DNA from 2 places in the Bradyrhizobium sp. SZCCHNRI1029 genome. Region 1 is predicted to be linked to the other one. Evidence: riboswitches for the same ligand, from Rfam matches in the RefSeq annotation. Region 1 holds a riboswitch; the other holds the start of a gene.

The links. A riboswitch is a leader RNA that binds a small molecule or an ion and turns the genes downstream of it on or off. The one in region 1 is predicted to bind S-adenosylmethionine.
Region 2: another riboswitch for S-adenosylmethionine. It lies ahead of QW861_RS30205 (homoserine O-acetyltransferase); the one in region 1 lies ahead of QW861_RS21305 (O-succinylhomoserine sulfhydrylase).

What each region holds. Positions count from the first base shown of each region.
Region 1 covers NZ_JAUEUK010000007.1:257,548-261,937, forward strand. Annotated here, with positions in the region: gene QW861_RS21295 (MATE family efflux transporter) at 1-665, opposite strand, end outside; gene QW861_RS21300 (2'-deoxycytidine 5'-triphosphate deaminase) at 796-1,902, opposite strand; SAM riboswitch at 2,015-2,094, shown strand; gene QW861_RS21305 (O-succinylhomoserine sulfhydrylase) at 2,171-3,379, shown strand; gene QW861_RS21310 (GDSL-type esterase/lipase family protein) at 3,457-4,390, opposite strand, start outside.
Region 2 covers NZ_JAUEUK010000014.1:55,129-59,518, forward strand. Annotated here, with positions in the region: gene hisC (histidinol-phosphate transaminase) at 1-293, opposite strand, end outside; gene QW861_RS30200 (chorismate mutase) at 331-1,164, opposite strand; SAM riboswitch at 1,362-1,441, shown strand; gene QW861_RS30205 (homoserine O-acetyltransferase) at 1,533-2,747, shown strand; gene metW (methionine biosynthesis protein MetW) at 2,751-3,416, shown strand; gene QW861_RS30215 (S8 family serine peptidase) at 4,126-4,390, opposite strand, start outside.

The sequences.
Region 1 (4,390 bases):
AGCAGCGCGCCGGCGGCGACGCCGCGCATGCCGAGCCCGAGGACCAGGCTGAGCGTGCCGCCCAACACGATCTGCAGCAGCGCCGAACTGAGGATCATGAACGACGGCAGCTTCATGTTGCCGGTGCCGCGCAGGATGCCGGCCATCGAGTTCATCAGCCAGGGCAGGATCGCGCCGCCGAAGAAGATCTGCAGATAGGCCGTGGCATGGCTCAGCACCGCGCCGCGGCCGCCGAGCACCTCCAGCAAGGCAGGGCCGAACGCCAGCATGCCGATCATGAAGGTCGCGCCGAACAATAGCGCGATCAGCAGCGCGTGCGTGGCGAGCGTCGAGGCCCGCTCGGCGTCGCCGGCGCCGAGCGCGCGCGCGATCGCCGAGGCCACGCCGCCGCCCATCGCGCCGCCGGACATCGTCATGGTCAGGATCACCAGCGGAAACACCAGCGCCATCGCCGCCAGCGCCTCGATACCGAGCCGGCCGATATAGGAGGTCTCGGCGATGACGACGCAGGTGCCGGCCGTGTTCGCGATGATGTTGGGCCAGGCCAGCGACAGCAGGGTGCGCAGGATGGGTCCGTCGACGAGCTTATTCCGGACCGGCTTCTCGGGGGGCGGCAACGCACGCCCCTCGCCGACCGGATTGTCGGCCAGGCCGATCTCGGACATCTCAGCTCCCCGCTCGGCCGCGCAGGCCGCGGCCGTGTTATCGTTCGATTGCTCTCGCTTTCCTAGCACGGCGCTGGCGCGCGCCCTGTGCGGCAGGCGCATTGGGGGTGCGCGGCAGACGCAGCCGCGCTCAGAGACGGAAATGCTTGGAGAGCTTCAGGCCCTGGGCCTGGTAGTTGGAGCCGATGCGGCTGCCATACATCGCATTCGGCCGCGCCAGCATCTTCTCGTAGACGAGACGGCCGACGATCTGGCCGTGCTCGAGGATGAACGGCACCTCGCGCGAGCGCACCTCGAGCACCGCGCGCGAGCCCTGCCCGCCGGCGCCGGCATAGCCGAAGCCGGGATCGAAGAAGCCGGCATAGTGGACGCGGAATTCGCCGACCAGCGGATCGAACGGCACCATCTCCGCGGCGTAGTCCGGCGGCACCTGCACGGCCTCCTTGGAGGCCAGGATGTAGAACTCGCCGGGATCGAGAATGAGGCTGCCGTCGGTACGTGCCTTGATCGGCTCCCAGAACTCCTCGACCGGATAGCCGGCGCGGCGGTCGACGTCGACGACGCCGGTGTGGCGCTTGGCGCGATAGCCCACATATCCGTTCGCATTGCTGCCGGACAGGTCGACGGAAAGCGCGACGCCGCCGGTGAGATCGGCATCGTCGCGATCCACCAGTCGCTCGGCCTGGTGCAGCGCGATCAGTTCGTCCTCCGACAGGACCGCGTCGCGATAGCGGAAGCGAACCTGGGACAGGCGCGAGCCCTCGCGCAGCAGGACCGGGAACGTCTTCGGGCTGATCTCGGCATAGAGCGGGCCGTGATAGCCCGCGCCGATCATGTCGAAGCGTCGCGTGCCGTCGGCGATCACGCGGGTGAACACGTCGAGCCGCCCGGTCGAGCTTTTCGGATTGGCGGCCGCGACGATGTCCTTGGGCAGCGCCAGGCTCTCCAACAGCGGCACGATGTAGACGCAGTTGGTCTCCAGCACCGCGCCGTCGGCAAGTGCGAATTCGTGCAGCTTGAGCTCGTCGATGCGCTCGGCGACCGTCGCGCCCGGCCCGGGCAGGAAGCTCGCACGCACGCGATAGGCGACGTCGCCGAGCCGCAGATCGAGGCTCGCCGGCTGGATCTGGCTCTCGACGAAATCATATTCGGGGATGATCAGGCCAGCCTCCGTCATCGCCACGATCATGCGATCGGGGAGGATGCCGTGGGCGTCGGGGCTGAGCGAAAACGGCAAGACCTGATCCTTTGCAGGCGCCGGAACGGCGGCTTATGGAGCCAATATAGGGTCTTTTGACCGGTTATCCGATGGCTGGCTTGACGGAAAGGCCGGTTGCGACTATGAGCACGACTTATCCCGTGGTGATTTGAGCCGGCCGGCTTGCAGCCACGTTAAATAAGTCGCTAAACAGGCCGGGGACGAATGTGATCCCGGCCTTGAGGTTTTGTCCCAGGCCGGTTTTTTTGTGCCCATCGCTCAAGGCGGTGGCCACGATGGAGGTCACATGTCGAAGTCCCCCGCGAAGGCGCCGGCGTCGTTCGCCCACTATCGTCCCGAAACGAGGCTGGTGCATTCTGGCACCTTGCGCTCCGAATTCGGCGAGACCGCCGAGGCGCTCTATCTCACCCAAGGGTTCGTCTACGCCACCGCCGAGGAATGCGAGGCGCGCTTCAAGGGCGAGGATCCCGGCTTCATCTATTCGCGCTTCTCCAATCCCACCACGGCGATGTTCGAGCGCCGCATGATCGAGCTCGAGGGCGCCGAGGCCTGCCGCTCGGCCGCAACCGGAATGGCCGCGGTCACCACGGCAATCCTGGCTCCCCTCCGTGCCGGCGACCACGTCGTCGCGGCCAAGGCGCTGTTCGGCTCGTGCCGCTACGTGGTCGAGGATCTCTTGCCGCGCTACGGCATCGAGTCGACCCTGGTCGATGGGCTCGACCTCGCCCAGTGGCAGAAGGCGGTCAGACCCAACACCAAGTCGTTCTTCCTGGAGAGCCCGACCAATCCGACGCTCGACGTGATGGACATCCCCGCCATCGCCGAGATCGCGCACGCCCATGGCGCGCGGCTGATCGTCGACAACGTGTTCGCCACCCCGATCTGGCAGAGCCCGCTCGCGCTCGGCGCTGACGTCGTGGTGTATTCCGCGACCAAGCACATCGACGGCCAAGGTCGCTGTCTCGGCGGTGTGATCCTGTCGTCGGAGGCGTTCATCGCCGAGCACATCCACAATTTCATGCGCCAGACCGGCCCGTCGATCTCGCCGTTCAACGCCTGGGTCCTGCTCAAGGGCCTGGAGACCCTGGCGGTGCGCGTGCGCGCGCAGACCGAGACGGCGGCGAAGGTGGCCGACTTCCTCGCCGCGCATCGGAAGATCTCGCGGCTGATCTATCCGGGCCGCGAGGACCATCCGCAGGCGGCAACCGTCCGCAAGCAGATGCGCGCCGGCTCGACCCTGGTCGGCTTCGAGGTCAAGGGCGGCAAGGCGGCTGCGTTCCGTACGCTCAACGGCCTGAAGCTCGCGCGCATCTCCAACAATCTCGGCGACGCCAAGACGCTGGTCACGCACCCGGCGACGACGACGCATCAGCGGCTGACGCCGGAGGCGCGCGCCGAGCTCGGCATCAGCGAGGGCTTCATCCGCTTCTCCGCCGGGCTCGAGCATGCCGACGATCTGATCGAGGATCTCGACGCCGCCCTCAGCGCGGCGTAGCGAATGGCGAATAGAGAGTAGCGAGTAGTAGGATCTCTTTCCCTATTCGCTACTCGCTGTTCCCCACTCGCCCTCGATCACATCGGCCGATAGGTCGGCACCTCGGCCGGTGCGTTGATGCCGAGCTTGACCTGGCCGACCGAGCGGATGATGTCGTCGCCGAGCAACTGGGCGAAGCAGGCATAGCCCCAATCGCTCATGTGCAGGCCGTCCGAGATCACGAACTCGTTGATCGGGATCGCCTGGCGCTCGTGCCAGTCGCGCATCACCTCGAAGCGCGGGAAGATGCCGGCGTGATGCAGCTCGGCAATACGCCCGAGCAGCTTGTTCATGCGGCTGGCGTTCTCCGAGCGCTCGTTGACGCGCGGCGAATATTGCAGGTCGACCAGCACGACATCGGAGGCCGCCGCCTGGATCTTGGCGACGCCATCCTCGACCAGCCTGGCGGTCTCGGCCGGATCGAGATCGCGCAGCACGGCATTGGTGCCGACCTGCCAGATCACGAGATCCGGACGCCGGTCGATCACCGACGTCTCCAGTCGCTTCATCATCTCCGGCGCATCCTCGCCGCCGACGCCGGCATTGATGACGCTGATGTCGACCATGGGATATTGCCGGCGCAACTGCGCGGCGAGCCGGTTCGGATAGGTGTAGTCCGGCGCGCTCGCGCCAAAGCCCTGCGTCGACGATGAGCCGAAGGCGACGATCACGACCGGCAGGCCGGAGGCGAGCTTGTTGGCGACGTGCGGCAGCGAAATGAAGTTCTTCTTGGCGACACCCTTCGGCGGCAGGCACGGCACGCGGTTGAAGATGTCGGTGGCCGATTTGGCGACCTGCTTGACCTTGTCGATCGCCCGCTCGGTGATGCTGCGCGATTGCGGCGGCGTGGCCGCGACGGCCTGCCCGGCTGCAGCCGGCGGCTGTGCATCGGTCATGGCCGGCGCGGTCGTCGCCGCGGGCGGCGAGGTCGTGGCCGCCGGGCGCACCGCGGCGATCGGCCCGCGCATCTGA
Region 2 (4,390 bases), on a different contig from region 1:
TGTGCCAGCAGATTGAGGATCTCGTCGGAGCCGGCGCCGCAGACGATGCGGTCGGGATCGAGGCCGTAGGTGCGGCCGATCGCCTCGCGCAGCACCCGGGAAGTCCCTTCCGGATAATCTTCCAGATGCGTGGCCGCGCTCTTGAACGCCTCGATCGCCCTCGGCGAGGGACCAAACGGGGTCTCATTAGCCGACAGCTTGAAAACCTTGCGGCCAGGCTCCGGCTTGGGACTCTTGCCCGGCGTGTAGGGCGCGATGTCGAGGATGCCGGGGTTCGGCACGGGGCGGTTCATCATCAACTCCGGAAAATCATCACTGGCGCGAGGCGTCTCAGCTCGGAACCGTATAGCGTTTCGCATGGCCGCCGACGAGGGCCGTCGAGCGGACCGAGGCGCCCGCCGCGATCAGGGCAGCCTTGATCTTGTCGAGGTTCGACGGCGCCTCGATCGACACCAGCAGCGCGGCGCCGTCGAAGGCGGTATCGGGCACTGCGACCACGTCGGCCAGCGGCGACAGCGCGCGCGACACCTGCGCATTCCAGCCGGAGACGCGGATGCTCCAGGTCTCGACCTCCAGCACGAGCGCGTCGTCGGCGACCCGCGACACCGCGAACACCGGCAGCGCCGCCGGATGGTCGGCACGCTCGATGAACGGCATCCGGGCGATGATCTTCGGCGCGCCCACGGGCTCGAGCGTGATCCACCACGGCGTATGCCCCGATGTCGTCGACACCAGCGCAAGATCGCCCTTCGAGCGCGCCACGGCTTCGACGGCGGCCTGGGCGCTGAAATGGGCGACATAAGGCACCACGAAGCCGAAATGGAACCTGGCGGAATCGCGCATCGCGGATTCGCCGACCGACACGTCGGCGTGAACCGAGAACGGCGCCTGCACGTAAGTGAACGTCGAGACGATCACGCGCCAGATGCCCTCGACGGTGTCGAGCGGCAGGATGCCGCGATGGCGCTGCACCAGGCGCCGCATCATGTCGGCCTCTCGCGCCGGCCGGAATGCCGAGCCGACCTCCTGGGTCTTCTTGACCTTGATCAGCCGGTCGATGATGTCGGCCCTGTTCATCAGGAGCTGATGGACCTGCTCGTCGATCGCGTCGATCTCCTTGCGCAAATCGGCAAGCGAAGGCGGGGCAGGCGGTGGGTTGGACATGGGCTGGTCACTCTTCGCAGGCCACCGGTTAACGTGCGGCCGACTGGAACGGATGTCGTTCTCTCCGATGCGGGAGACGCGCGCAACAGCAAGTTTACCTTGTGCCGTCTAGGCTTGGCTGGTTTGCAGCCGTGGGGCGCCCGATCGGCGGTCAACCCCAGCTTGCCTTGACGCGGGGCGCCCGCGGGACTAGTTTCTGCCTGTTCCGTGGTCATTTGAGCCGGCCGGCTTGCAGCCACGTTAAAAAACTCGCTAAACAGGCCGGGGACGTTATCGATCCCGGCCGAACCCCAGTTCAGGCCGGGTTTTTCATGGCCTGATATGTCACGTGGTTCGGGAGCCCTTGCCGGATGGCCGGGGTGAGAGACATGACAGGCCTGACGCCGAAACCCACCTCCGCGCTGCGCACGATTGCGCCCGAAGAGCGCTCGCACGAGGTCGATCATCCGAGCTCGCTGGTCGCGCAGTTCGGCGCCGACAAGCCGCTCAGGCTCGATTGCGGCGTCGACCTGTCGCCGTTCCAGATCGCCTACCAGACCTATGGCGAGCTCAACGCCGACAGATCGAACGCGGTCCTGGTCTGTCACGCCCTGACCGGCGACCAGCACGTCGCCAACCGCCATCCCGTCACTGGCAAGCCCGGCTGGTGGGAGACGCTGGTCGGCCCCGGCCGCCCGCTCGACCCGAGCCGTTATTTCATCATCTGCTCGAACGTGATCGGCGGCTGCATGGGCTCGACCGGCCCGGCCTCGCTGAATCCCGCCACCGGCAAGGTCTGGGGCCTCGATTTCCCGATCATCACCATCCCCGACATGGTGCGCGCGCAGGCGATGCTGATCGATCATCTCGGCATCGACACGTTGTTCGCCGTGGTCGGCGGCTCGATGGGCGGCATGCAGGCGCTGCAATGGACGGTGGCCTATCCCACCCGCGTGTTCGCGAATCTCGCGATCGCCTGCGCCACCCGGCACTCGGCGCAGAACATCGCCTTCCACGAGCTCGGCCGCCAGGCCGTGATGGCCGATCCCGACTGGGACCACGGCCGCTACGGCGACAAGGGCACTCATCCGCATCGCGGCCTCGCGGTGGCACGGATGGCCGCGCATATCACTTATCTGTCGGATGCCGCCCTGCATCGCAAGTTCGGCCGCCGCATGCAGGACCGCGAACTGCCGACGTTCTCGTTCGACGCCGATTTCCAGGTCGAGAGCTATCTGCGCTATCAGGGCTCGTCCTTCGTCGAGCGCTTCGACGCCAACTCCTATCTCTATCTGACGCGGGCGATGGACTATTTCGACATCGCCGCCGATCATGACGGCGTGCTGGCGGCGGCGTTCCGCGGCATCCAGACCCGCTTCTGCGTGGTGTCCTTCACCAGCGACTGGCTGTTTCCGACCGCGGAATCGCGGGCGCTGGTGCATGCGCTCAATGCCTCCAGCGCGCGGGTGTCGTTCGCGGAGATCGAGACCGACAAGGGGCACGACGCGTTCCTGCTCGACGTCCCCGAGTTCTTCGAGATCGCCAGCGCCTTTCTCGATTCCGCCGGCAAGGCGCGCGGCCTCAACGCCGCGAACGGAGGCTGAGCCATGAGCATGCAGGGCGTGTTGCCGCTGAACGGCTTTTCCGGCGGCGAGGTGCTGGCCTATCGGCCGGATCATCTGCTGGTCGCCGGCATGGTCGAGCGCGACTCCAAGGTGCTCGACATCGGCTGCGGCGACGGCGATCTCCTGCAACTGCTGGAGAGCCGCGGCATCGACGGCCGCGGCATCGAGCTGTCGCGCGAGGGCGTCAATCATTGCGTCGCCAAGGGGCTCGCGGTGGTGCAGGGCGACGCCGACACCGATCTCGTCGACTATCCCGACGATGCGTTCGACTATGTGATCCTGTCGCAGACCTTGCAGGCGACGCGGCAGCCCAAGGTCGTGCTGGAGAATCTGCTGCGCATCGGCCGTCGCGCCATCGTCACCTTTCCGAATTTCGGCTTCTGGCGGCTGCGCCTGCAACTGCTCGTCGGCGGCCACATGCCGCGAACCGACAATCTGCCCTTCACCTGGTACGACACGCCGAACATCCATTTCTGCACCATCAAGGACTTCGTGCAGCTCTGCGATGAGATCGGCGTCAAGATGGAGCGCGCCGTCGCGCTTGATAGTTACGGCCGTCCCTTGCGCGTCGCGATGCCCTGGTGGTTCTGGAACATGTTCGGCGAGCAGGGCGTGTTCCTGCTGAGCCGGGCGGAGAAGGGGCGGTAGAGCGCGCTCGCTGCTGCAGCGGGGCGCGGTCTAAGTTGATGGCTCGCTCTCTCCACGTCATGGCCGGGACAAGCCCGGCCATGACGAGCTTGGGGTTGGCGGTTTTTACTTTTCAAAGAGCCGAGAGCGGTTGATACAAAGTGCTGCGTTCCCGCGGTGCGTCTACACCCGAGCTTTGCATTAGTCCTGCCTCCGATAACGAAGAGGCGCAGGGAAGGCCGGATGCTGGCCGCACCCATGGCCCGCCTGCGGAAAAAATGCAGGCGGCAGGAACCACAGGTACGAGCCGGAACACCCGGCCTTCCCTGCGCGATGGTTGAACGGCTGCTTCGCGTTCTCCCCGGTGCGCCGGGCTTTCTGGCCACCGTCGTCCGAGTGATGCAGAACACCACAACAAACTTGGCATCAGCGTCGGGATGCCAGGACCGCGCGACTTGACCGTGCGCATCGGAATTGTTCGTCCGCGCGAGGCAAGCCCCACGCGCAATCCGACACGCCCATCGCATCCCACACTCAGCGTTCGTGACGACCGCGATACGCCCCTCTTGCTGCGAGGCGGGACGCGCGGAAATCTGCGCCTGATTTGCCCGACGGCGCAAGTGCCAAACGTGCGACGAACTAACACGACGGGCAATTCGCGCATGACGCTCATGCGCAAACTGCCCGTCGTGCAACGACGCCGCTTCGTCGCTGTGGCTGGGCCGGCAATCTACAGCAAGCCGACCTTGTGCATGATGTCGCGGATCTGCGCCGGACTGGGATCACCGACCGCCGGGCTGGACCACTCGCCGGTGGTCGTTGCCGGGCCCCGGGCAACCGAACCGGATCCGTTGAGCTTGCCATTCGGCGCCTGCGGCGCCAGCGTCGGAGACATCGCGCCGTTCGGCGCGCCGCGCGCCAGTCCCAACAGGCGACGGAGCACGTCGAGCGAGGGATCGGCCGCGGGCGCGGAGGCCACGCTCGCCTCCAGGCCG